2 regions of the Marinobacter sp. W-8 genome follow, and region 1 is predicted to be linked to the other one. Evidence: predicted binding sites of a transcription regulator. Region 1 holds the regulator's gene; the other holds the start of a gene.

Region 1 (15,602 bases):
CACAGATACGTGGAGACAGACCCGGCATGGACAGAGCGCTAGTCCTTAACAACGTCAAATCCCTGACGCGGGGGAACCTCGGCATCCCCCTGATGCTGATGGGGCTGCTTGGCATGATGATTCTGCCAATGCCGGCGTTCCTGCTGGATGTGTTCTTCACCTTTAATATCACCCTGTCCATCGTCATTCTGCTGGTTTGTGTGTACGCCATGCGGCCGATGGAATTTGCTTCCTTCCCCACGGTGTTGCTGGTGGCCACCCTGTTGCGCCTGGGCCTGAACGTGGCGTCCACCCGGATTGTATTGCTGAACGGCCATGAGGGTGGCGATGCCGCCGGTAAGGTGATCGAGTCTTTTGGTGAAGTCCTGATTGGTGGTAACTATGCCGTCGGTCTCGTGGTCTTTGCCATCCTTATGATCATCAACTTCCTGGTTGTCACCAAAGGTGCTGGCCGGGTGTCTGAAGTCAGTGCCCGCTTTACCCTGGATGCCATGCCCGGCAAGCAGATGGCGATTGACGCGGATTTGAACGCCGGCCTGATCAACCAGGACGAGGCCAAGTCACGTCGCTCGGAAATTGCCCAGGAAGCCGATTTTTACGGCTCCATGGACGGTGCCTCGAAGTTCGTGAAAGGCGATGCCGTTGCCGGGTTGCTGATTCTGGCCATCAACATCGTCGGTGGTGTGGCTATCGGAATGATGCAGCATGGTCTGGATTTTGGTCTGGCGATGGAGCGTTATGCGCTGCTGACCATCGGTGACGGTCTGGTTGCCCAGATTCCTTCGCTGTTGCTCTCCACGTCTGCCGCCATCATGGTTACCCGGGTTACCTCCAGCCAGGATATGGGCGGTCAGATCATTCAGCAGATGTTCAGTGCACCCAAGGCGCTGGGCATTGCTGCTGGTATCCTGATCCTGTTGGGTCTGATTCCGGGGATGCCCCACATCGCGTTTCTCGGCCTTGGTTTGCTGGCCGCTGGTGCAGCCTGGTTTATCTGGAAGAAACAGCAGCAAACGGTTGAGGATGAAGGTGGTTTTGTTGGCCGCGGCGGCATGGCCGGTGGTGCTGCCCGGCAGGGTGCGGAAATTTCTCCGGATCGTCCGGGTGGCGAGGGGCAGGCACTGCCGGCGCCGGGGGAAACCCGCGAGCTCGGATGGGATGACGTGGCCACGGTGGACATTGTCGGGCTGGAAGTGGGCTACCGCCTGATTCCGCTGGTAGACAAATCCCAGGGTGGACAATTGCTCAGTCGGATCAAAGGGGTTCGTAAGAAGCTTTCGCAGGATCTGGGCTTCCTCATGCCCTCGGTGCACATTCGCGACAACCTGGATCTGATGCCGAACGTCTACCGGATTACCCTGATGGGCGTGACCATTGCCGAGGCCGAGATCCACCCGGAGCGGGAGCTGGCCATTGATCCGGGGCAGGTGTTCGGCAAGGTGGAAGGTATTGCCGGCAAGGATCCAGCGTTCGGCCTGGACGCCATCTGGATTGAATCCGACAGGAAAGACCAGGCCCAGACGCTGGGTTACACCGTGGTGGATGCGAGCACCGTGGTGGCGACACATCTGAACCAGATCCTGCAGAAACACGCTCATGAATTGATCGGTCACGAGGAAGCCCAGAAGTGGCTGGACCAGCTGGAGAAGATTTCGCCCAAGCTGGCGGAGGAACTGGTGCCGACCACCATTTCCATCAGCATCCTGTTGAAAGTGTTGCAGAACCTGTTGAAAGAAGAAGTGCCGGTGCGGGATATGCGCTCCATTGCTGAGGCCATCGTGAACGTGCATCCGAAGAGTCAGGACCCGAAAGTATTGACCACGGTAGCCCGCCAGGCGCTGCGCCGGATGATTGTTCAGAGTATTTGTGGCAACGACGCCGAAATCCCGGTTATCACGTTGGATCCAGACCTGGAACAGTTATTGCTGAAGTCTGTACAGCAGAGTCAACAATCCGGCGGTCAGGATGACATTGGTCTGGTGCTTGAGCCCAACATGGTGGAAAAGCTGCAACGATCCCTTCAGGACAGCGTGCAGCGCCAGGAAATGCTCGGCAAGCCCGCCATCCTGCTGGTTTCAGGGCCCTTGCGGCCAGTACTGGCGAAGTTTGCCAGCTACGGGGTAGAGCGTTTGCATGTGCTTTCTTACCAGGAAATCCCGGATAACAAACAGATCACGATAGTCGCTTCTGTGGGTCAATAAACCGACGGAGCATCGCGGAAAGCCAGAGTGCTTGCCGGTGGGAGGATGAAACAGCATGAAAGTAAAACGGTTTTTTGCGCAGTCCATGGCTGAGGCCCTGAAGCAGGTAAGCCACGAAATGGGGCCGGATGCCGTTATTCTGTCTAACCGCCGGGTTGATGGTGGTGTTGAGATCGTGACGGCACTCGACTACGACGAAAACATGGCGCGCCAGCGTCTGGGTGAAAGAGCGGTTGAAGCCACCAACGGCTCCCGCCTGGCAGAGATGCAGGCTGAGCAGCATCGTCGGCTGGAAGAGGAGCTGAACCGGTCCCGCAGTCGCATTCGTGAGGTTCGGGAAAAGCGCGCAGGAAGTGGCGCCTCAGGTGGCGTGGCGTCGTCCTTGTCTTTCGAGACGGCCGGTTTTCCGGCGTCACGTCCCAGTGTTGAAACGCTGACAAAGCCAGTTGCGGGTAGCGAATCTGGCGCCGGTGGCTATGCCGATGAACTGGCCAGTATGCGTGCCGAAATCAGCTCTCTGCGTGATCTGGTCAGTGGTAAGGCTGCGACTGCCACGCTGGCCGGTAACAGCGCAGTTCAGCAACGCTTGGCCGAACGGCTGCAGGAGTTCGGTTTGGGCGCGGAGCTGGCCGGCTCTCTGTCCCGGCGGCACCGGGCAGGGCGCCTGGAAGATGGCTGGAAGCAGTCGCTGAAAATGCTGGCGACCGGCGTTCGTACCGGTCGCGAAGACTGGCTTGATGCCGGGGGAATCTATGCCCTGGTCGGGCCGACCGGGTCTGGCAAAACCACCACCATTGGCAAACTGGCGGCTCGCTACGTGCTGGAGCATGGCCCGGATTCGTTGGCTCTGGTGACCACCGACCGCTACCGTGTGGCCGCTCATGAGCAGCTGTTTGTGTTCGGCCGCATCCTGAATGTGCCCGTGCGGGTGGTGGATGAGAGCCATTCCCTGGATGACATTCTTGATGAACTGTCGGATCGACATCTGGTACTGATTGACACTGCCGGCCTGACCAGTGCCGACCGTGGTTACCAGGAACAACTGGCGGAGTTGGCTCGCAGCGATCACAATATCCGTACACATCTGGTGGTCTCCGCGACCAGTCAGCCACGTATCATGAAATCCGTGTGGCATTGCTATAAGATGGCAAACCTTGCAGGCTGCATCATGACCAAGATTGATGAAGCCCTGACCCTGGGCGAAGCGCTCGGATTCGTTATGGAGACCAGCTTGCCGGTGGCCTGGTACACCGATGGCCAGAAGATACCGGAAGATCTCCAGAGGGCGGAGGCTATCCCGCTGGTGCGTTTGGGCGTAGAAAGGCTCAAGGCCGTGCAGAGCGCGCAGGCAGTCGCCGAAGGTGCCTGAGCCTCGTTGGCGGCACAATAAAACACCGGCACGCGTGCCCGTACAAGAACGTAGTAAGAGACTGATAACAGTATGAGCAGACCACATCCGGTTCAGGTGATTGCGGTTTCCGGCGGCAAGGGCGGTGTCGGCAAGAGCAATGTTTCGGTCAATCTCGGTATCGCCCTGGCCCAGAAGGGGCGCCGGGTTGTCTTGCTGGACGCGGATCTCGGGCTCGCCAACATCGATGTGTTGCTCGGCATTACCGCTAATCGAAATCTGCAAGACGTACTCAGCGGCGATTGTGATCTGAAAGACGTGCTGGTGAATGGTCCTGGTGGTATCAAGATTGTACCGGCATCCTCCGGCACCCAGCGTATGACCCAGCTCAGCGCCATGGAACATGCCGGCCTGATCAACGCTTTCAGTGAGCTGGGCGACCAGATTGACGTCCTGATTGTGGATACCGCCGCAGGTATTTCTGAATCGGTGGTCAGCTTCCTCAGGGCCTCGCAGGAACTTCTGCTGGTGGTCTGCGACGAACCTACTTCCATTACCGATGCCTACGCGCTGATCAAACTGATGAACCGGGATTATGGCACCAACCGCTTCCGTATCCTGGCAAACCAGGTCCGCAATGAGCAGGAAGGCCGCCATCTGTTTGAAAAACTGACCCGGGTCACCGAGCGTTTTCTGGATGTGGCACTACAATATGTAGGTATCGTGCCTTACGACGAGGCCGTCAAGAAAGCCGTCCAAAGACAGAAAGCGGTATTGGATGCCTATCCGAGGGCGAAAGCCTCGCTGGCTATCCGGGCTCTGGCCGAAAAAGTGGATAGCTGGCCTTTGCCGTCCTCTCCCAGGGGGCATCTCGAATTCTTCGTGGAGCGGCTCGTCGAAGTCTGATCTGAATCCAGTCCTACAAGAAAACCGGATACATGACATTGGCGAAAAATCTGGGAATTTACCATCAGGCCGGCGCCAGGAGCCCTTCAGCCCTGATCGAAGAGCATGCGCCGCTGGTCAAGAAAATCGCCCTTCATCTCATGGCCCGGCTGCCGCCATCAGTGCAGCTGGAAGACCTTATGCAGGCTGGTATGGTTGGCCTTCTGGAGGCCGCGCAGCGCTATTCTTCCGGCAAAGGTGCCACCTTTGAAACCTACGCAGGGATTCGCATCCGCGGCGCCATGGTGGATGAGATCCGCAAAGGCGACTGGGTGCCTCGCTCAGTGCATCGCAACGCCCGGCGAATCGCCAGTGCTATCAAACAGGTGGAAGATCGTACCGGGCGCGAGGCCCAGGATGCCGAAGTAGCGGAAGAGCTTGGCATTGGTCTGGACGAGTATCATGCCTCACTCGCCGACGCTAACAGCGGTAGACTTTTTAGTCTTGATGAACTCAATGAATCCGGCGAGCTGCCGATAGAAGAAGCAGAAGCGAGTGATAATCCGCTGGACGGTATTGCTTCAGGCGCTTTCCAGCGAAGTCTCGCAGACGCCATTGAGCAGTTGCCTGAGCGTGAAAAACTGGTATTGAGCCTGTATTACCAGGAGGAGCTCAACCTCAAGGAAATCGGTGCGGTGCTTGGGGTCAGTGAGAGCCGGGTAAGCCAGATTCACAGCCAGGCGGCGTTGAGACTTCGCAGCCGGTTGGCCGAGTGGCGGGATGGTGACAACGACTGATCGGCCAGGTGCTGTGTTTCGCTTTCAGCAAGCTGTGTAGCTTTTGGTAAACGATGCTTTACAACGTGCGCAAACACCACACAATAAGCGCTTAAGGTAGCAGCCTGCTAGACTTCCAAAAGGCTGAATGAATTCCGGGTGTTACTGACTGGAGGTCCCATTGGACAAGAACATGAAAATTCTCATTGTGGATGACTTCTCCACAATGCGACGCATCATCAAAAACCTGCTGCGAGATCTCGGCTTCACCAATACGGATGAAGCAGACGATGGCAACACCGCGTTGCCCATGCTCCGAAGCGGCAAGTATGACTTCCTGGTGACTGACTGGAACATGCCCGGCATGTCGGGCTTTGACCTTCTGAAGGCTGTCCGTGCTGATGAAAACCTGAAGAACCTGCCGGTTCTGATGGTAACGGCAGAGGCCAAGCGGGACCAGATCGTGGCCGCGGCTCAGGCCGGGGTGAACGGATATGTGGTCAAGCCTTTTACGGCAGCTGTGCTCAAGGAAAAGATCGAGAAAATCTTCGAACGAATCCAGTAACCAGAGGTCGGATGGCTCGCCATGAGTGATACCAAACAGAACCATCAGGGCCTTGATCCGGAGGTGGCGGAGAAACTTCAAAAGCAGGCCTCCGACCTGGCTGAGAATGTAAACGCCGGGAATTATGCCAAGGCGATGACCCTGATCAATGAACTGAGCGAGGTTCGCGATCAGAGTCTGTACCGGGAAGTGGGGCGACTGACCCGCAGCCTCCATGAGGCAATCCGGAACTTCCAGATAGACCCGCGTAATGCCGAGCAGAAAGAAGTGCTGTCGAAGATGAGCGACGCTTCTGACCGTCTGGCCTATGTGGTTCAGATGACCAGCCAGGCGGCGAACCGCACCATGGATCTGGTTGAGGAAAGCATGCCGGTGGCTCACGCCATGCGGGATGAAGCGGTTGCCCTGCGGGATGAGTGGCAGCGTCTGCGCCGTCGTGAAATGGAGCCTGCGGAGTTTCGGGAGCTTTACGGTCGCATCGACAAGTTCTTCGCTGGCCTGACGACAGACTCCGACAGTCTGTACCAGAACCTGTCGGAAATCCTTCTAGCTCAGGATTTTCAGGATCTTACCGGTCAGGTTATCCAGAAGGTCACCGCGTTGGTGAAAGAGGTGGAAGACAACCTTCTTGGTCTGGTGGTGATGGCCAGCCACGTTGATCAACTGACCGGCACAGTGCATCAGATTGAAGAAAAAGAAGAATCGGCCGAAAAAGGGGTAGGGCCCCAGATCAAGGCCGATGAGCGGGAAGATGTAGTTTCGGGACAGGACGATGTGGACGATCTGCTGTCCAGTCTCGGATTCTGATAATAAAGAGGGTGACGCATGGCGTTAGATGCTGATGAAGAGATCCTGCAGGACTTCCTGGTAGAAGCCGGCGAGATACTCGAAAAGTTGTCGGAGCAGCTGGTGGATCTGGAGCAGCATCCCGATGACAGCGATCTGCTGAACGCCATTTTCCGTGGCTTCCATACCGTGAAAGGGGGCGCAGGCTTCCTTCAGCTGGAGGCACTGGTTAATTGCTGCCACTCTGCGGAGAACGTGTTTGATATTCTCCGGAATCACAAGCGCAAGGTAACACCGGACCTGATGGACGTGGTGCTGGAGGCGCTGGACAACGTTAATGCCATGTTCGAAGAAGTCCGCAACCGGGAAGAACCGACGCCCGCGCCGGACGAACTGATTGAAGCTCTGGATGCACTCGCCAAACCCGAGTCCGAGGATGCACCGGCGGTGGAAGCACCAACCCCGGCACAGGAGCCGTCGTCTGCGGATGTCGGACAGCAAGGGGATCAGGGCGATATCACTGACGAAGAGTTCGAGCAGCTGCTGGACGCGTTGGCGGATGAAAAATCCGATGGCCAGAAACCGGTCGGCAACGAGCAGGTGAGCACCCCGGCAGAATCCGCCGGCGGCTCAGACAGTGATGAGATTACCGACGATGAATTTGAGGCCCTGCTGGATCAACTCCACGGCAAGGGCCAGTTTGCCGGCGCGCCTGCGGAAGATGAAGCGCCCAAGGCAGATATCGACACCAGCGGTGGCTCGGAGAAATCATCCGGTGACGCCGATCTGATTTCCGACGACGAATTCGAGAACCTGCTGGACGAACTGCATGGCAAGGGGGCAGGCCCAAGCGCGGGGGCTGCCGCAGGTGAGCCCAAGCCTGCGCCGGCTCCATCAAGCAAGGCCGAACCAGCCCCGGAACCAAAGAAAGCGGAAGCCAAAGCCGAGAGCAAGGCCGCTGCCAAGCCGACCCCTGCGCCTGCACCTGCCCGTGAGGCCGCACCAGCGGGCGAAACCACGGTTCGGGTTGATACCAAGCGCCTGGACGACATCATGAACATGGTGGGCGAACTGGTGCTGGTGCGTAACCGCCTGCAGCGTCTGGGTTCCGAAAGCGAAGACGAACACATGCACAAGGCAGTGGCCAATCTCGATGTGGTGACCACGGATCTGCAGGCTGCCGTCATGCAAACACGGATGCAGCCGATCAAGAAAGTTTTCGGCCGTTTCCCCAGAGTGGTGCGCGACCTGGCCCGCAGTCTGAAGAAAGAAGTGAATCTGGTCATGCACGGTGAGGAAACCGACCTGGATAAAAACCTGGTTGAAGCTCTGGCCGATCCCCTAGTGCACCTGGTGAGAAATTCCGTGGATCATGGTGTCGAGGCACCGGACGTACGGGAAAAGGCCGGCAAACCTCGCGCTGGAACCGTGACTCTGTCGGCGGAGCAGGAAGGCGACCATATTCTGCTGTCCATTGTCGACGACGGCGCCGGTATGAATCCTGATGTCCTGCGCCGCAAGGCGGTCGAGAAGGGCCTGTACGATCAGGATGCGGCAGACCGCCTTACCGATAACGAATGCTTCAATCTGATTTTTGCGGCCGGTTTCTCCACCAAGGACCAGATTTCCGATGTCTCTGGTCGGGGGGTCGGCATGGATGTGGTGAAAACCAAGATCGGCCAGCTCAATGGACAGATCAATATCATGTCCGAGCAGGGCAAGGGCACCAGCATTATCATCAAGGTGCCGCTGACCCTGGCCATTATGCCAACGCTGATGATCATGCTCGGTGACCAGTCTTTCGCGCTGCCGCTGGTGAATGTGGTGGAGATTTTCCACCTGGACCTGACCAAGACCAATATTGTCGACGGCAAAGAGTGCATTGTCGTGCGGGACAAAGTGTTCCCATTGTTCCATATCAAGCGCTGGCTGGTGCACGGTGCGGCAGGTCAGGCCGAGCCGGAGAATGCGCACGTGGTGATTGTGGCCATGGGCACCAAACAGGTCGGCTTTGTCGTTGATCAGCTGATTGGCCAGGAAGAGGTGGTGATCAAACCTTTGGGCCGGGCCCTACAGGGGACGCCAGGAATGGCCGGCGCCACCATCACCGGTGATGGCCGTATCGCCCTGATTATTGATGTGCCGAGCCTCCTGCAGCACTACGGCTGAGCAGGAATTTCCGGGATTGTGTAGGAGAAATGGATGACAGTTTCTGTCCTGGTCGTGGATGATTCGGGCTTTTTTCGCAAACGGCTGACGGAAATCCTGACGGCCTCGGGCCAGATTAAAGTGGTAGGCGCCGCCACCAACGGGCGGGAAGGTGTCGAGCTGGCAGAAAAACTGCGCCCCGATGTGATCACCATGGATTACGAGATGCCGGTGATGGACGGCATCTCTGCCGTGCGCGAGATCATGCGCAAACATCCCACCCCGGTTTTGATGTTCTCGTCCCTGACCTATGAAGGTGCCCGCGTTACCCTGGATGCCCTGGAAGCCGGGGCAGTGGATTTCCTGCCCAAGAACTTCGAGGAAATTGCCAGGGACACCAGTCAACTTCAGAAAATCCTTATCCAGCGTATTCTGGATGTGGCCGGTAGTCGCCCGGGTGCCCGATCGGCGCCTGTGGCCCCGAGGCCGGCGGCACCGGCTGCGGAACCTCGCCGTGAACCATCCGAGCGCGCCGGTTCGCGCCTGCACCGCCCGGTAACGACGGAACCCCGTAAAGACCCTGCGGCCTCCGAGCCGGTTCGTAAACCCGCCAGAAAAACGGCTGCCAGGCACTACAGTGTGGTAGCCATCGGTACTTCCACCGGTGGCCCCGTTGCACTGCAAAAGGTGCTCACGGCGTTACCGGCTTCGTTTCCCGCGCCTATTGTGCTGGTTCAGCACATGCCCGCCAGTTTCACTCCGGCCTTTGCCGAGCGGCTCAACAAGTTGTGTCGCATTGAGGTGCGCCAGGCCGAGGACGGCGACGTGCTTCGTCCGGGGCTGGCCCTGCTGGCGCCCGGTGGCAAGCAGATGATGATTGAAAGTCGCGGCGGGCAGGCGAAAGTGCGGATTCTTCCGGGCGATGACCGCTTGAATTACAAACCCTGTGTGGATGTTACCTTCGGCTCTCTGGCCAGGAGCTTCCCAGGCAAAACCCTGGGTCTGATCCTCACTGGTATGGGTTCCGACGGAAAGGAAGGCTGCAGGATGATGAAGCAGTCCGGTTCCGTGATCTGGTCCCAGGATGAGAAATCCTCCGTCATCTATGGCATGCCGATGGCTGTGGCCAAAGCCGGACTGAGCGACGAGATTCTGGCGCTGGAGGATATTGGCGCGCGGCTGGTTGAAGGTGTGAGCTGATGGATATTCTGAGCCTGCTTGGAATCATCCTGGCGTTCGTGGCCATCCTGGGTGGCAATCTGCTGGAAGGAGGCGCTGTCAGTTCGCTGTTCAACGGCCCGGCCGGGTTGATCGTGGTGGGCGGAACTCTGGCGGCGACCATCCTGCAAACCTCCTGGCCGATGCTCAAGCGTGCCTTCGGTCAGGTTCGCTGGGTGTTTATTCCGCCCTACATCTCGCTGGAAGATGGCATTGGCAAGGTCATCGACTGGAGCGTCAAAGCCCGCAAACAGGGCCTGCTGGGCCTGGAAGGGCTTGCGGAGAGAGAGCCCGAGCCGTTTGCCCGGAAAGGGCTGCAGTTGCTGGTTGATGGTGCCGAGCCCGAGTCCATTCGCAGTATCATGGAAGTCGACCTGGAAACCCGGGAGCAGCGCGATCTGGAGTCGGCTAGAGTCTATGAGGCCATGGGTGGGTATTCCCCCACGATCGGTATTATTGGCGCGGTGATGGGCCTGATTCAGGTCATGACCAATCTGGAAGATCCCCAATCACTGGGTGGCGGCATCGCCACGGCCTTTGTGGCGACCATCTACGGCGTTGCCCTGGCCAACCTGTTGTTCTTTCCGGTGGCCAATAAATTGCGGGGCATCATCAAGGAACGCACCCGTTATGAGGACATGATGATCGATGGCATTATCGCCATTGCCGAGGGCGAAAACCCGAAATCCATCGAATTGAGACTGCGGGGCTTCCTGCAGTAATTCCGGGCCAGGGCTTCCTATGCGCCGTCGCAGACCACCCCAGGATGATCTCCACAACAAGGAACGCTGGCTGATTTCCTACGCGGATTTCATCACGCTTCTGTTTGCCTTTTTCGTGGTGATGTACTCGGTATCGTCCGTGAATGAGGGCAAGTACAAGGTGCTGTCGGAAACCTTCACCGGTGTCTTTAACGCCCCGCAGCGCTCATTGCAACCGGTCACCGTGGGCGGCCAGCCGGTCCGGGCGCAGCAACAACAGCATGAAGATGTCATTCAGCCGCCGGTTACCGAGGCGCCCCGTAATCCGGAACTGGATGCCGAGGGTCGCACCGAGGCTTTGCGAACCATGGCCAACCAGCTTGCCATGGAATTCGACGAATTGATCAATCAGGGGGTGGTGAGTCTGGAAACCAGCAGCGAGTGGATTGAACTCAATCTGCCGAACAGCATGCTCTTTGGCAGTGGTGATGCTGAGCCCCATTACGACTCTTTTGAAGTCATTGAAAAGATCGCCAGTGTACTGCGCAACCGCGACAATGCGGTCAAGGTGGAAGGCTTTACCGATAACCAACCCATTCGTACCAGCCGCTTTCCGTCCAACTGGGAACTTTCGACCGCCCGTGCAGCGGCTGTCGCCCGGATGTTGATGATGGAGGGCATTGAGCCAGAGCGCCTGGCAGCGGTGGGTTATGGTCAATACCAGCCCGTGGCCCGCAACGACACCGAGGAGGGCCGGCGGCGTAACCGCCGGGTGGTTCTGCTGATCTCCCGGGATGCAAGCATCCGGGGGGCGGTGCGCTGATCACCTGCAGGTGGCAGATGCGTATGGCTGAGCTGGCACACTTCCTGTATTACCTGTTGTTCATCGTCCGAATCGGCAAGGGGTTGCCGTAAAACCATCGATTCGGCTTTCAAGTTACCCGTATCCTTGCCGATAAGTTGAACAGAGGCCGGCGCATGACGCCAAGCTGAGCCGTTACCGGAGAACATAACGTGCGTATCTGGGCTGTAGCCAATCAAAAAGGTGGAGTGGGGAAGACAACCTCTGTGGTCGCCCTGGGCGGACTGCTGGCCCAACGTGGCAAGCGTGTGCTGGTGGTTGATCTGGATCCGCACGGATCGCTGACCAGCTGGTTTGGTTATGACCCGGATACCATCGCCCACAGCGTATTTGACCTGTTTCAGCATCAGGGCAAGGTTCCTGAAGGCCTGCCGGCGCAACTGATCACCGATACCGGTTGCCCCGGGCTGTCGCTGCTGCCTGCCAGTACTGCACTGGCCACCCTGGAGCGTCGGATGATTGGCGTTGAGGGTATGGGGCTGATTGTCTCCCGTGCCCTGGCCCAGTTGTGGGATGATTTTGACTACGTGATTCTCGACAACACGCCGTCACTGGGCGTGCTCATGGTGAATGCACTGGCCGCTGCCCAGTACCTGGTGATTCCGGTACAGACCGAGTTTCTGGCCATCAAAGGCCTGGAACGAATGCTGCACACCCTGCAAATGATCATGCGCTCCCAGAAGAACGAATTACCGTACATGATCGTTCCCACACTCTATGATCGCCGGACCCAGGCTTCGGTCAAGAGCCTTAATCTGTTGCGCAAGACCTATCAGGATACCCTCTGGCGTTTCGCCGTACCGGTTGATACCAAATTCCGGGATGCCAGCCAGGCCGGGGTTATTCCCTCGCAACTGGATGCGGAAACCCACGGTGTCCGGGCCTACGATCATTTGTTGGACGACCTCCTGAAGCGAACCGGTTCCGTGAAGGAGCGTCAGCATGGCTGACAGAAAAATGACGCAACTGGCTGCGTCGGAAGCGGCCATTGCCAGTTATCTGGATGAATTGCTGCATACCGCCACCAGCACTGCGTTGCAGGAAGAACAGATACAGCCTGAGCCGGAGCCGTTAGTGGCGCAACCGGAACCGGAGCCGCCGAAACCGGTAAAAACCGAAGCAAAGCCTGTCACCAGAGCCCGTCCTCGCCCAATCGTTCAGGCACCTGTGGTGGAACAGAAAGCGCCGGAGCCGGTTCAGACGGAGGCGCCGGTCACGGCCCCGGGCAACGATGGCGAGGTGCCACCGGCGCGCCCGGACTGGTCGGAAGAGCCGTTCGAGTGCCTGATTTTTACGGTGGCCGGGCTGCAGTTGGCGGTGCCGCTGGTTCTGTTGGGCGCCATCCATCGTATTGAAGAAGAGATCCGGCCAATTCCTGGCAGTCCCCGGTGGTACATGGGGATACGGCCGGATCGGGACCACAACCTGCGGGTTGTGGACACCGCCGAGTGGATTATGGCTGGCCGGGTACCGGCTGGTGCCCGGGACAATTATCGGTTTGTGATCCGGCTGGATGACAGTGAGTGGGGGCTGGCCTGTGACGATGTGGCCCAGTCTTTCACGCTGCGGCCGGATGAAGTGCGCTGGCGCACAGCGCGCAGCAAGCGCCCCTGGCTGGCGGGCACCGTGGTTGACCACATGTGTGCGTTGATCGATGTGCGCACCATGGCGCATCTGCTGGTGCGGGCAGAGCGTGAACACCATCTGGATCTGAGTTAAACAGGTCCGTTACTCAATGAAACCGTGTGAGGCTGGCACGGTTTGTGCCCTTAACTATAGTATTGGGCACTGATGATGAATTTTTGACGATCAGGTTGCCCGCCGGGCAGCCGAGAAGGAGAGAGTGCTATGGCATCCCCGAGCGGACAGCAAAATCAGGCCCAGGACGATCAGGTACTGCAGTACGTGACTTTCCGCCTGGATGACGAAACCTATGGCATCAACGTGATGCAGATCCAGGAAGTGCTGCGTTACACGGAAATCGCGCCGGTTCCCGGAGCCCCGGATTATGTGCTGGGGATCATCAACCTGCGGGGTAACGTGGTTACGGTCATCGATACTCGTCGCCGGTTCGGGTTGGCGGACGCGGAAGTGACCGATGCCACCCGGATTGTGGTCATGGAGTCGTCCAGCCAGGTGATGGGCATTCTGGTGGATTCTGTGGCAGAGGTGGTCTATCTCAAGGCCAGTGAAATTGAAACTGCACCGAACGTGGGGAACGAGGAAAGTGCCAAGTTCATCCAGGGCGTGTGCAACAAGAACGGCGAGCTGATCATTCTCGTCGAATTCGACAAGATGCTGTCAGACCACGAGTGGGCTGAAATCGCGTCGCTGTAACCGGCTTTTCACAGCGCAGTGATGGACGTCTCCCGGGGTCACCAACAACGGAGACGTCCATTATGAGTTTCACCATTCCCTCCTGGCTCCCCTGGGGCCTGACCGCTGCAGCCATCACTCTGGTTCTGGTTCAGGGTGTTATCCATGGCCGGCGTATCCGGGCCTTACAGGCTTCTGTCAAGCAGCGTTGCGATACCCTTGGCCGTGAACTGCATGCCACTACCAGTGGCAGCCTCGGCGTGGGGCAGCGCCTGGTAGCCTGTGAGCGGCAGATTCATGAGCTCAAGAACACTCTGGAAGAAATGCGGCAGAATGATCCGTTGCGAATTTCCTACGACGAAGCCGCGCGACTGGTTGATCTTGGCGCGGATATCGACGATCTTATGAATACCTGCGGAATTTCCCGTCCGGAGGCCGAACTGGTATCTGCCCTGAAGCGGCGACAGGCGGCCTGATCCGGCGTTTTATCGGATGCTGCTGAATGAAGAAGCTCTATCAGAGGGCCGTTGAGGCCCTCGCTGTTGTTTCCCGCCCCGATTTCGTTTCCGGTGCCGATCTCGTCCCCTCCATCACCGGCCACTCAATCCCCAGAGAAGAAACGGTTCGACACCTGCTGAGCCTGATGCCAGAGATCGAGCCTGACCAGGTCGTCATGCACGTTGGGGGCGGCTCAGGTTATGTGACCGCCGTGCTGGCGGATCTGGCTCACCGGGTGGTCTATGTTGACCGCAACCCGGCGCTGGTGGAGAAAGCCCGCGAGCGCTTTTTTAAGCACGGCGTCCATAATGTGGATGTCATTGAGGCCTCGGCAGATACCGGGCTGGAACTGGACGCGCCCTGTGACCTGATTCTGTGTACGACCTTCATCCAGGACCCCAAGGCGCTTCTGCCGAACCTGCGCGAGGGCGGGAACCTGGTGTGCCTGGAGGGTCGGGCGGGGCCGGTGCCCAGTGTCGCCATGTTCCAGCGCAGGGGCGACAAGCTGGAGCGGGTCAGAACCCTGGGCTGGGTGGATTTCAACCGTAACTCTGAACAGATTCTGATTGATCTTGGCGCGGTCTCCGAAGCGGCACTGGCGGATGCCCGCACCGAGGCGGCGACCAAAAACGAACGGGTACTGGATGTCCTGCGTCGCCGGTTGAATCTGGAAGAGATTGATCTCTACCGGTCTCTTGCCCAGCAGCGGGGCATGACGTTTACCGATGGTGATGACGTACTCAGTCATCTGAATACGGACCTGTTCCGGCGTTTTTCCCGAACCTTTCTGGATCTCTCCCGCGTGATCCCGGTGTCGGAAGAGGACAGCACGTTGACCGTGGTCACCGACGACCCGGATGCACGTACCGATCAGATGGAACGGCTGACACCCAAGCATCGAATTGTCTGTCTGCTGGTGACACCGACGGACTTCCGGCGGATCTGGTCGGCGCTGGATCTGACTGTCAAGGGCAGCCGCTTTGTGGCGGAGCATGGCGTGTCGGTGGGCAGCACCGAAAAACCGGATACATCGGGCAAGGATCTGCTCGGCAAGGACAGCAACAAACACATCAGCCCGTATCTGGTGTCTGTGTATGAGGCTATTCTGCTGGATGCCGTCAGCGAGAAGGCCAGCGATATTCATATCGAACAGTATGAGAACCGGGTGCGTATTCGCTTGCGGGTGGATGGCGATCTGCACGATTTACCGCAATACCAGTTGTCTGCCCGGGAAATTCGTGGCGTTATCAACGTCATCAAGCTCCGGGCGGAGTTGAATATCGCTGAGCACCGGTTGC
Region 2 (15,602 bases), 1.1 Mb from region 1:
GAGGCCGGGGTTTGTATTGGTGAGCGCGTAGCAATCGGTGCTGGCGGTTTTATCGGGGCGAGAGCGAGTATCGGAGACGACAGTATCCTTCGGCCCCGGGTCACGCTTGCACATGATGTGGTTGTCGGTAAGCGCTGTCACATTCTCAGTGGTGCGGTGATTGGTTCCGACGGCTTCGGCTTTGCCAACGAAAAAGGTGTCTGGCACCGCATCGCGCAGCTTGGTGCCGTGGTGCTGGGCGACGATGTGGAGGTTGGTGCCAATACCACCATAGACCGTGGCGCCCTGGACGACACCACAATAGGTAACGGCGTGAAGCTGGACAATCTGATTCAGATTGCCCACAACGTACAGATTGGTGATCACAGCGCAATGGCGGCCAAAGTCGGAATTGCAGGTAGCACCCGGATTGGCAATCACTGCGTGTTTGGTGGCGCCTCTGGCGTGGCTGGTCACCTTGAAATAGCTGACCAGGTTCACCTCACGGGCATGACCCTGGTAACCGGTGATATTCGTGAATCGGGGGTCTACTCCTCCGGCACCAGTGCGGATACCAATCGCCAATGGCGGAAAAATGCCGTCCGTTTTCGTCAACTGGATGCTCTGGCGCGACGGATCAAAGAACTGGAAAAGAAATTAGAGGGCTGAGGCCAATCAAGATGATGCACATCGATGAAATTCTGGAGTACCTGCCGCACCGTTACCCCTTTTTGCTGGTGGATCGGGTGACTGAGGTCGAAAAAGGGAAGTCGATCAAGGGGTACAAGAATGTATCGTTCAATGAGCCCTTTTTTACCGGTCATTTTCCGGACAATCCGATTATGCCGGGTGTCCTGATTATTGAAGCCATGGCGCAATTGTCGGGGATTCTTGGTTTTGTGACTGTGGAACGGAAACCGTCGGACGGCGTGGTACAATATCTGGCTGGATCCAGTAAAGCGCGTTTCAAGCGCCCCGTTTTACCGGGTGACCGCTTGGATATGGAGTCTGAGTTTATCTCTGGCAAGCGCGGTATCTGGAAGTTTGATTGCCGTGCCCTCGTTGATGGCGAGGTGGTATGCGTGGCAGAAATACTTACCGCTGAGAGAGAAGTTTGATGGCGACAAATGACTGGTCGGGTGTCCATCCTCAAGCGATTGTGGACCCGTCAGCCAAACTGGCGGATAACGTGACGGTTGGCCCCTGGAGCTATATTGGTCCGGGGGTGGAGATTGGTGAAGGCACCGAGATTCTCTCTCACGTGGTCATCAAGGGGCCGACGGTAATTGGCCGCAACAACCGAATCTTCCAGTTTTCCAGCATCGGCGAAGAATGCCAGGACAAGAAATACGCTGGTGAGCCGACCACGCTGGTCATTGGTGATGACAATGTTATCCGCGAGAATTGCACTATTCATCGTGGCACCATTCAGGACCGGGGTGAGACCAGGATCGGTAATGGTAATTTGCTGATGGCTTATGTGCACGTGGCCCACGACTGTATTGTCGGCAACCATACCATTCTGGCCAATTGTGCCACGCTGGCAGGGCATGTATCGGTAGGAGATCATGCCATTCTGGGCGGCGGTACCATGGTGCATCAGTTCTGCCATATCGGGCCCCACAGCATGGCGGCCGGTGGCAGTATCGTGCTCAAGGATATTCCCGCCTATGTCATGGCGAGCGGCCAGTCTGCCCAGCCTCACGGTATGAATGTGGAAGGGCTGAAGCGACGTGGTTTTGCCAAGGATACGCTCCTGAGTCTCCGCAGAGCCTACAAAGTGGTTTATCGCCAGGGCCTGACGACCGAGCAGGCCATCGAAGAGCTGGAGCGCAACTTTGCCGATGTTCCTGAGGTTCTTCCGCTGATTGACTCGCTCAAGGGAGCGGATCGCGGCATCATCCGTTAAGCCAGCCGGAGGCTGCTGGTGACACATCGACAGGCCAATTCGGCCACATTCTCAGGGCGAACCATCGCCATCATTGCCGGCGAGGCATCGGGAGATATTCTCGGTGCCGGACTGATTCGTGCGCTAAGAAAGCGTTACCCGAAGGCTCGTTTTGTCGGCATCGGCGGTGATGAAATGATTGCAGAAGGCTTTCACTCGCTGGTGCCAATGGAACGGCTTTCCGTGATGGGCCTGGTGGAAGTGCTCGGGCGAATCCGCGAGCTGTTCAGTATCCGTGCGCGCTTGCTGGATTATCTGTTTACTACCCCTCCGGATGTTGTGATTGGAATCGATTCGCCGGACTTCACATTGGCCATCGAGCGTCGATGCCGGGAAGCGGGCATCCCGTCGGTACACTACGTAAGCCCTTCAGTTTGGGCCTGGCGCCAGAAGCGTATCTTCAAGATTGCCAAGTCTGTCGACCTTATGCTGACGTTGTTTCCCTTTGAAGCCCGTTTTTATGAGGAGCATCATGTGCCGGTGTCTTTTGTGGGGCACCCTCTGGCCGACAGGATAGCGCTGGAACCGGATACTCTGGCTGCGCGGAAAAGTCTTGGTCTGGAGACAGATAAACCTGTGCTGGCGGTGTTGCCGGGTAGTCGGGGTGGTGAGGTTGAGCGCCTCGGCACTCTGTTTCTCGAAGCGTCCCGTTGGCTCCAGGCACGTCGCCCGGATCTGCAGCTGGTTATTCCCTGCGTCAATCGGGATCGTGAGCGGCAGGTGCGTGAGCTGGTTGAATCCCTGGAGGTGAGCTTGCCGGTCACGCTGGTTCGTGGTCGGTCGAGGGAGGTGATGGCTGCCAGCGATGTGGTGCTGCTGGCGTCGGGTACCGCGACACTGGAGGCGATGTTACTGAAAAAACCGATGGTGGTAGGTTACCGGCTCAGCGATTTCAGTTACAAGATACTGTCCAGATTGGTCAAGGTTCCCTGGGTGGCGCTTCCTAATTTGCTGGCCCAGGAGCAACTGGTGCCCGAGTTGTTACAGGACGACGCAACGCCGGAGAAGTTGGGGGCGGCGGTTCTGGAAAGGCTGGAAAACGAACAGGAGCGCGACAGGCTGCATCAGGCGTTTCTGGAGTTGCACCAGACGCTGCGCCAGGGCGCCGACGAACGTGCGGCGGAAGCGGTGTCTGAGCTGCTGGAGTCCCGAAGCTGATGGCGGCCAAGGCATTACCTCCTTTTGAATGTTCCTATCGCGGCTCGCTGCTGGCCGGTGTGGATGAAGTGGGGCGCGGCCCGCTCATCGGAGCGGTTGTGACGGCCGCTGTGATTCTTGATCCAGCGCGGCCTATCCCCGGGCTGGCGGATTCCAAAAAACTCACCGAGAAGAAGCGCCTGCGCTTGTACGACGATATCCTGGAGAACGCGGCGGCCTGGAGTCTGGGTCGATGTGAGGCCAGGGAAATCGACGAGCTGAACATCTACCAGGCGACCATGCTGGCCATGAAGCGGGCTGTTGAAGGGCTCTCGATAGCCCCGGAGTATGTTCTTGTGGACGGGAACCGGTGCCCGAAGTGGCGCTGGTCTTCCGAGCCCGTGATCAAAGGTGATAGTCGGGTTGAGGCAATCAGCGCTGCCTCCATTTTGGCAAAGGTAACGCGGGATCGGGAGATGGAGGAACTGGATGTCCGGTTTCCGGGTTTCGGTCTTGCCCAGCACAAAGGGTACCCTACGCCTGTGCATCTCGAGGCGCTCAATCGCCTTGGGGTGACTCCGGAGCATCGCCGATCCTTTAGGCCGGTACAGGTGGCGCTGGATACCGTCGGGGTTTATGGAGGATCCTCCGCGCCTGTGCAGGAGCTAAACTATCCTGCCGATTTATTTGAAAATATGGATTGACAGGGTGCGGGGCCGGCGGTAGTATACGCGCCACGTTGACAGGGGTAACCCGGTTAACAAACAGTTTGATGCGGGGTGGAGCAGTCTGGTAGCTCGTCGGGCTCATAACCCGAAGGTCGTTGGTTCGAATCCAGCCCCCGCTACCAATCCAGAAAAGCCAGCTTTTGCTGGCTTTTCTCATTTCCGGGGCCAGTGTTTTATTCTGACCCTGTTTCTTGCAAGGCAGGCCAGTTTTACTGGTCTGCCTTTTTTGTTTCCGCTTCTCTGCGATGCGCCGGTGTCCCCTCAATTCTTTGCGATTTCCGTCTTGCATTATGATGACGGAAAAATGACGATTTTTTATCTATAAAAATGACGTTTATCGCATCATCATTCGCGCCGATTTTATAGAATTTCACAAAATCGACGGAAATATGGTGGTTCATAACCGTGAAACGCGTCATTTATATGTCAAAGGCATGGATTGCCGCGTTGTTGGTAGGGATGGTGCTCGCGGGTTGCGGCGGCGGTGGTTCCGGCGGTAGTGAATCCGCCACTCAATCTGGCAGCCTACCCGATACCGGAAGTAGTGTTGGCAGTGCTCAGCCGGCTGCAGAGCGCTCAGCTGTATTAAGCTGGTCTGCGCCTATGACTCGTGTGAACGGTGAGTCGATCGCGATGGGAGAACTGGACAGATACGTGATTCGCTATGGGCAGGATGCTGACGATCTGTCCAGAGAGATCACCGTAGATGGTGCCAGTGGTGAGGCAGAGATGTCCTATGTGGTCGATAACCTTGACGCTGGTACCTGGTATTTCACGATTCAGGTTCAGGACACTGCCGGTCTTCTGAGTGAGCCTTCTGAGCCGGTCAGCAAGACCATCCAGTCTTGAGCAGGCATGCCGGTTCAGAACATCGGGTCTGCGATTGGTAGCTTCAGGGTGAAAGTGGTGCCTTCGCCCGGCCGTGAGTCTACGCTGATCTCGCCTCGGTGTTTTTCCACCACCGTTTTAACGAATGAAAGCCCCAGGCCGGTCCCATGCGCTCCGGCTATCTCGCTGCGCTTCTGTCGATGATAGCGGTCGAACAGTAACGGCAGCTCCTCCGGATCAATCCCATAGCCCTCGTCTGATATGGCCAGACAGGCCAGATGCGCTGCCTGATAGACGTGAACGCTGACTGCGGAGTCCGGGGGGCTGTATTGCACGGCGTTGGTCAAAAGGTTGATGACGGCCCGTTCCAGAAGTTCGGCGTTGCCTTTCAGCCAGAGGTCTTCGGTACCGTTCAGCACGATCGAAATGCCTTTTTCCTGGGCCTGCTCGCACACACTGTCCCGAGCGTTCTCAACAATCGCCAGAAATTCGCATTCGTAGAACCGGGTTTCGGTCAGTTGCTCGGCGCGAGCCAGCTGCACAAACTCTTCGGCCAGATGATAGCTACGCCGCGCCAGCCGCCCCAACTGGTCGAGTTGGTTGGCGTCAATATGGCTGGGATCCCGTTTCAGTTGTTCAATCAGGGCCAGCTGAGAGACCAGAGGTGAGCGAACATCGTGTGAGATGAAGTCGATCGCCTCACGATGCTGCCGTTGCTGCTCCCGAAGTTCGGAGATGTCTGAGATGTTGGCAATAATGCCAAACTGGCGACTGTTTTGCAGGGCAAAAGGTGCCAGGTGGATGAGAAAATCTTTACCGTTCAATGTCAGGTCTACGGTTCGGCTTTGTCTCAGGGTCAGCGCCTCTGAAATGGTTTCGAACCAGGGCGGCAAGTCCCGGGGGTCGTGGCCATCAAGGAGGGTGGCCAGGGGCATGCCGCTGAGGCTTGGCATAGGCTCGCAAAACCAGTCTTCAATGTGACGGTTGGTAAACCGTATAACGCCTAATTCATCGGTCACGATGATGCCATCGGGCATGTGCTCGAAGCTGTGGCGAATAAACGCCTGCATTTCTGCTAGCTTCTGGGTGGCAATGCGCACTTTCTCGATCCGGGCCGAAATGTTTTCCCGGGGCCCCTTCTGGCGTTCACTGTCTGCATGGGGCTCCAGCTCCAGCTGGTTCAGATAGCGCTGGATGACCTCCCGACTGAGGTCGTTCGGCAGAGTCAGGCCGAGCAGGTAGCTGGTGCCGCCACGAATCAGTGTTATCCAGCTTTGGTTCTGCTGGTGTTCCCATCGTCCTGGCGTCTCCGTGGGTGGGGCCTGGGCAAGGGTCATTTCCTGTACTTCCAGCAAGTCATCCTGCTCTGCCAACAGCCATCCGGGTGGGTGGAGCAGCGCCCGCAAGTGAGTCAGCAATTGTTGTGGATGTCGGTTTGAAGGCTCTGGCAGGGACAGTCGTGGCGTTCTGGCCATTTCGTCCAGTTGCCGGTTGAGAAAGCGATTGGTCATGGCGAGCCGGAGTGCGCTGGCGATGGGCATGGCGGCCATCGGCAGCATCAGGGCGTTGGCTACGGACAGCTGAACCCGTGCCCCAATCAGCAGCAATACATAACCGGCTACCAGTCCTGCGGCAATGGTCGCACATGCCAGCAGGGTGGCAGCAGGGCGCAGGCGAGGCAGAAGCAGAGCTAACAACAACAGTACGAGCAGGTTCAGTGCGGGTGCGGCCCAGGGCTCCGCCGGCACGATCAGTATATTCTGCTTGCTCGCGGAATAGACATTGGCATGGAATTCCACCCCGGACATTGGCCGGCTCAGACCGGAAAACGGCGTGGGCAGTATGTCGCCAAACCCCGCGGCGGTAGCGCCGACCAGGACGGTTTTGCCGGCAAACTCCTGCGGTGAGGGCGGGTGGCTAAGCACGCTCGCGTAGGAGTAGGTGGGTAAGGTGCCGGCCCCGCCTGCCAGGGGCACCAGCCGATAATCCTCCCGGACGTTGATGTAGTTCGGCAATTGCGCCTGCATCTGATTCGACATTGGCAAGTGAGCTGCGAGTGACAGGGTCGGCCATAACCGGCCGGCAAGGCCGTTGTACAGATAGAGCCCGCGGGCGACGCCATCAGTGTCCAGCTCGATATGGGCATGCCCGATCGCCCCTGCGACACCTGCCAGGCTGGGTGTGGGGAGTTGTTCACTGATCAGCCGCTCCCGGGTTGGAGCGGTAAGATAGGCTGGCAGAACAACGTTGCCATGGCGGGCCATGGCGCTAGCCAGTTCCTCATCGCCCGGCCCGGCTTCCGGAAACAGGATGTCGAGTACAATGGTTTCTGCGCCCGCTTGCCGCAAGGTGTCGATCAGCGAGGCATGAAGACTTCGGTCCCAGGGCCATCGGCCAACCTGTTCCAGGCTGAACTCATCAATGGCAATGATGGCCACCGAATCATCCATGGGCGCTGGCCAGGTTGTGATCGCCCTGTCATACATCCAGTCATTGATTCGACTCGGCAGCTCCGTTGTCTGAATCAGTAGCAGGGTGGTGACGAGTAGCAGGCCCAAGGACCACGGTGTTGTTGTTATCGGTAACCAGTCCCTTCGCATCGGCCTTTTTGTCGTAGAAGGTTAGTCGAGATACAGCTCCCTGCCCGGGCCCCAGCGACTGGCAAGAGGGCCGTCAGAAAGCGCTTTGACGCGGACAAAATACCTTCTTCCGGGAATCAGGCGCAAGGCCGCAGTGGTATCGGCGATATCGGCTTCCTTGATGATATTGCGAAACGCCGGCTCTTCAGCCAGTTGCAGACGGTAATCCGTGGCGGTGTCGATGTTTTCCCAGAACACCCGAACCTGGCTGTCCAGATAGTTCACGCTGATAATCCGAACCGGAGGCAGGGTACCGTTAACCACGATCTTGCGTGGTTCGGAGGTAGCAACAGAGCTGCCTCCTGCCTCCGTAACCACGCGCCAGTAATACTGGCCGGGGCTCAGGGGGCGGGAAGGAAGCGCCTGGCTTTCCGGCGCCCACTCGCTGGTTGTGATCAGTTGCCGGAAACTGTCATCCTCGGCGATCTCCACCCGGGCAACTTCGTTGGCGCCATTGAGCTGCCAGCGGAACTCCGGCATGTCGTCATTCACGCTCTCGCCATCGGCCGGAGCGGTGAGGTCGGGCTTTCTGGCCTGGAGGTCTACCTCAAGTTCGGCGGTGCCGGGCATTCCGGCGATACCGCGCTGATCAACCGCGGCGAGTTGGATTTCGTAGCGGCCGTTGTCGAGTTGGGCGATGTCGAAACGGGTTCCGGCTATATCCCGGCTCTGCACCCAGGTGCCGGATGCCTGGTCAAAAATGTCCAGCCGGTAGGCCGGGTAACCGCCTGCCTGCCAGGTCAGTTCGGCCGGAAGCTGCGTGAGTACCGATGGCAAAGGATTCATGGTTGGCGCCGGCGGAAGCTGTCGAATATTCAGCGCGCCTCCGTTGGCGGTGGAGACGCTCGCGCCATAGCCGGCTGGAATGCGACGGGTGTTGCTTGGCTGGCCGAAGTCCACCACGCCTTCGGTAACCTGCACGCTGCTGCCGTTGCTGCTGGCTTGCATGGCAAACACCGTACCCCGGACGGCGGCGACAGCGGAGGGCGTCTCGATTTCGAAGCGGGCCCCGCCTTCAATGACCGGGCGAACCCGGGTGTGAACCTCACCTCGTTGCAGGCGAAGCCGGGTGTCGACCATGCCGGATTTGCCATATTGGGTGAGCCGATTGAACATGAGGCGGGAGTTGGGGGAGATCCGAAGTTCCGAGCCGTCGGCCAGTTCAATGGTTGCTGATCCGGCTCCTGAGAGTATTTCGTCTCCAACCCGGACGATCGAATCTTCGGACAGCGGGAGTTTTCGCCCATCCATGCCGGAGATGTGTTGCACGTTGCCGATGACCGCGATCACCCGGGCCGGTTCGGGTTGTTTTTTAAGCCAGTTTACTGGAATGCGCAGGGTATCCCCGGTGCCAAGTTCCGCGTTGCTGGCCAGACCATTGTGCTGCAGCAGTCGTTGGCGTGTGGCCTGCTCGGATAGCAGTGTCTGGGTTACGCTCGCCACCGTATCTCCCTGACGCAGGGTATAAACCCACTCCGGGGCATTGTCCCGTTGCTGGCTGCCAGATACCGCCGACCCCCGTGCGATTGACAGCTCCGCAACGGTGGTCGCTGGCACCATGACCACCAGTGCAAGGAAGGTCAGGATCTTCAGGTGCTTGCTCAGAGCGTCAGGCATTTGCAGTGTCATCGTTCCGAATTTCGTTTGCGTCACCGGGCTTGATGGCTTCGAGCCGATAGCCACGCTGGTAGATGGTCTTGATACGAAATCCGTTTTCAGGGTTGAGCCCGAGCCTTCTGCGAAGGCGGCTCATATGAGTATCCACCGTGCGGGTGTTGATGTCCCTGGTTAATCCCCATACCCGCTCCAGCAGCATCTCCCGGGTGAGCAGGCGGCCCTGGTTCTGGAACAGGAACAGCGTCAGGTCGAAGTCCTTGTCGGTGAGCGTGAGTGGCTCGCCATGCAGGAGGATAATGCGCTGGTTGGTATTGATCTCAAAGGGCCCGTAGACCAGCACTTCCTTTTCACTTTCCGGATTGCTGCGCCGGGCCAGTGCATTGATGCGGGCGACCAGTTCAGCCGCCCGTGCCGGTTTGGCAATATAGTCGTCGGCGCCGGCATCCAGGGCGCGAACGATGTCGGTTTCACTGTCACGCTGGGTCAGGAAAATGGCGGGTACGGGCCAGTTAAGCTGTGCCCGGATGTTCTCCAGTACCTCGATTCCGGTCATGTCCGGAATCTGCCAGTCCAGAATAATCAGATCATAACTGCGGTGCAAAACGGCACCGAGAAACGATTGGCCGGTCGGAAAGCTGTCACAGTGATGTCCTTTCTCTGAAAGGATGGACTGGATGTGCTGCGCCTGTTCGTGTTCGTCTTCCAGCAGAGCAATGCGCATTAAGCCTGGCCCTCGATCGTGTTGCCTGGTTTATATACCGTAGCGCAGAGCCCTTGGTCAGACCCTGCAGTGTCGGGGATTATCCCAAAAAATGAGTTCCCGTTCAGTATCGTTATGTAGAATTCCGTAAGTCCACCGAAGGCCGGCCGTTGTGGTCATCAACTGTTTGTCGGCAGCCGGGGAAATTGCTGCAGCCCCAGAACCAGCCTTTTTTGCTTTTACGTCGTACCAGTGGCGACAAACAATGCGGGCAAGGCACCGGTTTCTGGCTGGTGCCGTCCTCGGGTTGATGGTCCTCCAGGGGGCGGGTGCCCTTGCAGGCGGGGTATCGGGTGCAGGCAAAAAAAGCCCCGAACTTGCCTTCCCGTTCAACCATCGGCGCCCGGCATTTCGGGCAGTGAATGGCGGTGCCTGGTGTTTCTGTATTCACCAAACTCGCAGCGGGCGTTTGCGCCATGAATCCGCGGATTTCATTCTTGAGGGCCTCCAGAAAGGCTCTGGGGTCCTCTTCACCACGGCGAACGCCTTCGAGAGTGGCCTCCCAGACAGCGGTGCGATCCGGCGTACGAATGGATTCCGGTAGCGCCGCGATCAGGGTTTTACCCTTGTCAGTGGCGCGGATGAAGCGTTTTTCCCGGAACAGGTAATCGCGCCGGAACAGCGTATCGATAATGGCTGCACGAGTCGCTTCGGTGCCAAGGCCATCGGTTTCACGCAGTGTTTTTCTCAGCTCGTTGTCGGCGACAAAGCGGGCAATATTGGTCATGGCCGATAGCAGCGTGGCATCGGTGAAGTACTGTGGCGGCTGGGTTTTGCGCTCGCTGGCGTGGGCCTCGTTGCAAAGCACCGGTTCATCTTTGTCCAGTCTGGGCAATGGTGCTTTTTCAGGCTCCTGCCCAGGTTCCCGCTTGCGGATTTCCAGCGTTTTCCAGCCTGGCTCGATCACGGCTGTCTCGGTGGCGCGAAAGCGATAGTCCTGAATCGCGACCGTCAGCCGGCCTTCCCGATGCACGGCGTCAGGTGCAAACTGCATCAGATAGAATCGACTGATCAGATCGTAGATTTTCTGTTCGGCCGAAGACAGCTTGCCGTTTGGTGCGGGCCGCACTGTGGGAATGATTGCGTGGTGGGCATCCACTTTTTGGTCATTCCAGGCGGCAGAGCGGCGGTCTGTCTCTGTTGTCTCGCAGAATCCGGACAAATCCGGTGCGACACGGGCGATGGCGCGAATCACGGCCTCCCGGTGACCGAAATGCTCCTCTGGCAGGTAGCGGCTGTCTGACCTTGGGTAGGTAATCAGTTGGTGGCGCTCATACAAGTTCTGGGCGGTATCGAGCACATCTTTGGCGCCCATCCGGTACAGACGGCCGGCCTCGATCTGCAGTGCAGACAACGACAGTGGCAAGGGCGGCGGTTCCGGGCGGTCGCGGAACCGGGCCTCGGTAATTCGGCCCGGTCGACCGCTGATGGCGGCGACAATCTGCTCGGCCACCGACTTGTCCAGCAGCCGGTTTTCCTCATCCAGATGGTCCTGAAATTCGTCACCGGGTAACCAGCGAGCAATGAACGGTCGCTGGTCGGCCTCCGGCTCGCTGGCCTGGAAGGTGGCTTCGACCCGGTACCAGGGCCTGGGCTGGAAGTGCTCGATGGTGTTGTCTCGATCCACCACCAGGCCCAACACCGGAGTTTGCACCCGACCCACGGAGAAGACGCCCTGTTCGCCCCGGGTTTGATAGCTGAGGGTATAGAATCGGGTGAGATTGATGCCATAGAGCCAGTCGGCCCGCTGTCTCGCCAGCGCAGAATGGGACAGTGGGCGGAACTCCCGGTTGTCTCGGGGGGTCTGTATGGCGCGGGCTACCGCCTTGGGGGTAAGGTCGTTGATCAGTATCCGTTTTACCGGTGCCTTGGTGCCGAGATAGCGCAGGACTTCGTCGACCAGTAGCTGGCCTTCACGGTCGGGATCACCGGCGTGGGTAATGAGATCGGCCTTGCGAATCAGAGCTTCGAGCACTTTGAATTGCAGGCGCACGCTGTCTTTGGGCACCAGTTGCCAGGGTTCGGGGAACATGGGCAGGTCTTCAATGCGCCATTTTTTCCAGGCCGGGTTATAGCGGGCCGGCTCGGCGGGCTCCAGCAGGTGGCCTATACACCAGCTTACCGTGGCAGCATCCGGTCCTTTGCCGCAGCGTATCCAGCCCTGGCCTTTCTCGTGGGGGCCGGGAAGTGCGGCGGCAATGGCTCGGGCCAGGCTTGGCTTTTCGGCGATGTACAGGTGCATGGCTATCTGGGGTTGGTTGCTGGCAGGGGAATGTGTCGCTTTGGGGCTTTTGTGTCAAGGGCTTCGGGGTTCCGCGGCGTACTGTAGTAGACTGGTTAAACAACAGGTCCGTGCATTGATGCTTAAAGTCCGGAGTAAGTGAGTTATGAAAGTACAGAAAAGCATAGAGGAGAAGCTGGCCAATGGCTTTGATGCCAGTCTGATTTCGGTGGAAAACGAGAGCCATATGCATTCGGTGCCACCCAATTCTGAAACCCATTTCAAGGTAACGCTGGTGTCGGCGGATTTTGAGGGCCAGATGAAGGTGCGGCGTCATCAGGCGATCTACAAGGTTCTGGCGGATGAACTGGCGGGGCCGGTGCATGCTCTGGCATTGCATCTGTATACGCCGGAAGAGTGGACGGCCAGTGGTCAGGCATCCCCGGCTTCGCCCAACTGTATGGGCGGGTCGAAAGGTGATGCAGCAATGGAAAAGAAGCTTCAACAAGGAGCTAATGGATGAGCCAGTTTTTCCAGATTCACCCGGAAACACCGCAAAAGCGTCTGATCAAGCAGGCGGTGGAGATTTTGCGCAAGGGTGGGGTGATTGTGTATCCCACCGATTCAGGTTACGCCCTGGGCTGCCACCTTGGCGACAAGCAGGCGGCAGACCGTATCAAGCGGATTCGGCGCCTGGACGACAAGCACAACTTCACCCTGGTGTGTCGTGACCTGTCAGACATCGGGGTTTATGCCAAGGTAGACAATACCCAGTACCGGTTACTGAAGAATTTCACGCCGGGCCCCTACACCTTCATTCTGGACGCGACCAGCGAGGTGCCTCGCCGGTTGCTGCATCCCAAACGGCGGTCTATCGGCATCCGGGTTCCGGACAACGAGATTGTTCGGGAATTGCTGGGTGAGCTGGGTGAGCCGATTATGAGCAGCACCCTGATTCTGCCGGGTGAAACCGAGCCGTTGACCGATCCTTACGATATTCGCGAGACCCTCGGGCATGAGCTTGATCTGATTATTGATGGCGGCTTCTGCGGTATGGAGGCTACCACGGTGGTCAACTTTACCGGTGATGTGCCTGAAGTTACGCGGGTGGGTAAGGGTGATCCGGCCCCGTTTCAGGTTTGATCTGATTAGCAGTTACCCCCGGGCTTCAGGCCCGGGTATTCAGGCTGAAGGCGTAGCGTTGCTGCGCTGTGACACCCGTCTCGGCGGGTGTGGCGGTGCGTCGAAGGCTGTCATAGCGGTGGATGACATCTTGCAGTCCATTGAACTGCTGGTTTTCGCTGAGCAGTGAATCCAGCAGGGAATTATTCACGCCATAAGCCTGATTAAGCTTGAGCGCATTATCCATAAAGTGCAGGGTGGGTTCGGTCACGCTCAAGCGGCTTAACGCCTCACCAAATCCCCGGTTGTTGTTGAGATCCTGTTGTATCCTATCCCGCACCTGGTCGGGAATTTTGCCGTCCAGCTGAATGCTGCCTTGCTCGCTTTTGCTCACGCTCAGCGCCGTTGCCGGGTGTACGTTGTATTCGGCAAGTTTGTGCCGCAGAGTTTCGCGAACGTAGGACAAATCCTGGGCTACCGTCTGTTTGTACTGGGTCAGTGGCAATTGCCGGGTTTTCTGGCTGGCGGGGTTGCGATCCTGCCATTGGGACGGTGTGAAGCGGTCGTCAGTGCTGCTCTGGGGCTCGCTTGCGGTGGCGCCTTCATTGGTTTTACCGGCGGGTACGTCAGTGCGTGGCGCGCGGTTGTCCATGGCTTGCTGAAAGCGCGTGCTGGCCTGTAACAGTGATGTCAGCAATGACATGGTTATCTCCCCTGAAACGGAAAATCTCTGCCGGATACCACGGAATTAGCCCGTGTCGCATCAGGCCTTGCAGGTTTCGGGCCAACCTGCCTTGCCTTCGGGTTTGAATGTGCCGGGACGAATGTAAAACATTGCAAGGAATGACATAGCGGGCGCGTCCGGATGATCTGCGTCATAAAAAAATTGATGCATATCTATAAAGTTATGCGCCAATTCGCCGTCATTACTCTTGGATGTCCAGATCATCTTCCGTTGTCGGGGTCACATGAAAAAACAATACTCAATCCGTTTCCTGTTACTGGCAGCTCTGGCTGCGGCTTTCACCGTCATTCTCGTGTTTACGGTTGTTTACAGCGCGCAGTCCCAGCGAGCCCACCTCGAAGAATACAGCCACAAATACGTGGATGGTCTGGCAAAGTCCTTTTTCGATGGCCTGAACACCATGATGGTGACGGGCACCATTAATAACCGTGATGTTCTGCGCGAGAAGGTGATGGCTCCCGAGGACGTACTGGATGTTCGGGTGATCCGCAGCGATCAGCTGAATGCCATTTACGGTGCTGGGAATGCTGCCGAACAACGCCGTGAGCCGCTGGACATGAAAGCGCTGGATGGTGAACGGGTAGAGCACTATTCGGAGAACGACGCGGGTCGTGTCTACACGTTGATCGAGCCGGTTATTGCCAGCGAAAACTATCAGGGCGTGAACTGCCTCGGCTGTCACCAGGCCCAGGAAGGGGACGTGCTTGGCGCTATTCGGGTCGACTATTCTTTGGCGGAGAGCGACGCGCGCCTGCAGCAGCAGCTGATGGTGAGTGGCGGTATCCAGATTCTGATCTTTGTGGTTATTTTCATACTGACTACCGTAGTGTTGGGGCGCCTGGTGTTTTCCCGCTTACGTCGGCTGCACGACCGAATGGATGAAATCTCCCGCAATTCGGATCTCTCCATAGAGCTGGAGGTAACCCGAAACGATGAGATTGGCTCGGTCTCTCGTGCGTTCAATCGGATGGTCGCCAAGATCCGCGCCAGCATGCATACGGTGATGGACAACGCGGAACAGGTTGAAGCGGCGGCCCGCACCATTGCCGGTAAGGCAGAGACCACCGAGCAGGAAGTGCTGGCCCAGAAAGACAATACCGACCAGGTGGCCAGTGCCACCACCGAGATGGCCGCTTCCGCGGTGCAGGTTCGTGAGAACGCGGTGACTACCGCACGGAAATCGGCCGATACCACCAAGTCGGCAGAAACCGGAGAGCATCTGGCTCGAAATGCGGTTCAGGGTATTGAATCTCTGAATGCGGAAGTCCAGAACGGTGCGCAGCGCATTGAGCAGCTGGATCAGCGGACAACGGAAATGGCCTCACGGCTGGAGCTGATTTCCGAGATTGCCGACCAGACTAACCTGTTGGCCCTGAACGCGGCGATTGAAGCGGCCAGAGCTGGTGAGCAGGGCCGGGGATTTGCCGTGGTCGCAGACGAAGTCCGGGCGCTTGCCTCGCGCACGCAAACGTCGACTGAGGAAATTCGCCAAACCATTGAAGGACTGAAGAAAGAGGTGGTGGATTGTGTCGGTACCATGCGCCATGCCTCGGAACTTGCTCAGCATCAGGTGGATTCAATTCTGAAAGTGGAAACCGAGCTGCAAACTATTGCTGCAGCGGTGCGTGAGATCACGGGCCTGAATGAGGAAATGGAGAGTGCGGCTAACGAGCAGAGCGAAGTGTCGGACTCCATCAATCAGAATGTGATTGAAATCAGCCGCTCTGCTGAGCAGACCTCCAGCGATGCTCAGGAGGCCGCGCGGATTGCAGGGGATCTGCTGTCCATGGCGGAAACCCTGCGCAAAACCATCGAGCAGTTCCGCCTGTCCCAGGGCTGAAGTGTGCGATTTTACCGGGGCGTTCAGCCCCGGTGATC

Evidence for each region. Region 1 encodes FliA, which starts transcription of late flagellar genes. Its sites were predicted from a motif close to CTAAAGTTTNNNNNNNNNNNGCCGNTAA; they were not measured.
Region 2: the regulator FliA is predicted to act here: its motif matches at 13,879-13,906, upstream of ACF8YQ_RS11250 (methyl-accepting chemotaxis protein).

What each region holds. Positions count from the first base shown of each region.
Region 1 covers NZ_CP172297.1:1,283,850-1,299,451, forward strand. Annotated here, with positions in the region: gene flhA (flagellar biosynthesis protein FlhA) at 27-2,201, shown strand; gene flhF (flagellar biosynthesis protein FlhF) at 2,257-3,570, shown strand; gene ACF8YQ_RS05900 (MinD/ParA family protein) at 3,643-4,455, shown strand; gene ACF8YQ_RS05905 (RNA polymerase sigma factor FliA) at 4,488-5,231, shown strand; gene cheY (chemotaxis response regulator CheY) at 5,392-5,775, shown strand; gene ACF8YQ_RS05915 (protein phosphatase CheZ) at 5,797-6,582, shown strand; gene ACF8YQ_RS05920 (chemotaxis protein CheA) at 6,601-8,730, shown strand; gene ACF8YQ_RS05925 (chemotaxis response regulator protein-glutamate methylesterase) at 8,764-9,909, shown strand; gene ACF8YQ_RS05930 (flagellar motor protein) at 9,909-10,649, shown strand; gene motD (flagellar motor protein MotD) at 10,669-11,451, shown strand; gene ACF8YQ_RS05940 (ParA family protein) at 11,643-12,440, shown strand; gene ACF8YQ_RS05945 (chemotaxis protein CheW) at 12,433-13,209, shown strand; gene ACF8YQ_RS05950 (chemotaxis protein CheW) at 13,339-13,827, shown strand; gene ACF8YQ_RS05955 (DUF2802 domain-containing protein) at 13,890-14,282, shown strand; gene ACF8YQ_RS05960 (ATPase, T2SS/T4P/T4SS family) at 14,309-15,602, shown strand, end outside.
Region 2 covers NZ_CP172297.1:2,417,687-2,433,288, reverse strand. Annotated here, with positions in the region: gene lpxD (UDP-3-O-(3-hydroxymyristoyl)glucosamine N-acyltransferase) at 1-648, shown strand, start outside; gene fabZ (3-hydroxyacyl-ACP dehydratase FabZ) at 660-1,097, shown strand; gene lpxA (acyl-ACP--UDP-N-acetylglucosamine O-acyltransferase) at 1,097-1,888, shown strand; gene lpxB (lipid-A-disaccharide synthase) at 1,907-3,085, shown strand; gene rnhB (ribonuclease HII) at 3,085-3,768, shown strand; tRNA gene ACF8YQ_RS11295 (tRNA-Met) at 3,838-3,914, shown strand; gene ACF8YQ_RS11290 (fibronectin type III domain-containing protein) at 4,216-4,641, shown strand; gene ACF8YQ_RS11285 (CHASE2 domain-containing protein) at 4,656-7,220, opposite strand; gene ACF8YQ_RS11280 (FecR domain-containing protein) at 7,242-8,876, opposite strand; gene ACF8YQ_RS11275 (response regulator transcription factor) at 8,869-9,597, opposite strand; gene ACF8YQ_RS11270 (DNA topoisomerase 3) at 9,710-11,878, opposite strand; gene ACF8YQ_RS11265 (BolA family protein) at 12,024-12,380, shown strand; gene ACF8YQ_RS11260 (L-threonylcarbamoyladenylate synthase) at 12,377-13,000, shown strand; gene ACF8YQ_RS11255 (hypothetical protein) at 13,026-13,682, opposite strand; gene ACF8YQ_RS11250 (methyl-accepting chemotaxis protein) at 13,948-15,564, shown strand; gene ACF8YQ_RS11245 (MBL fold metallo-hydrolase) at 15,588-15,602, opposite strand, start outside.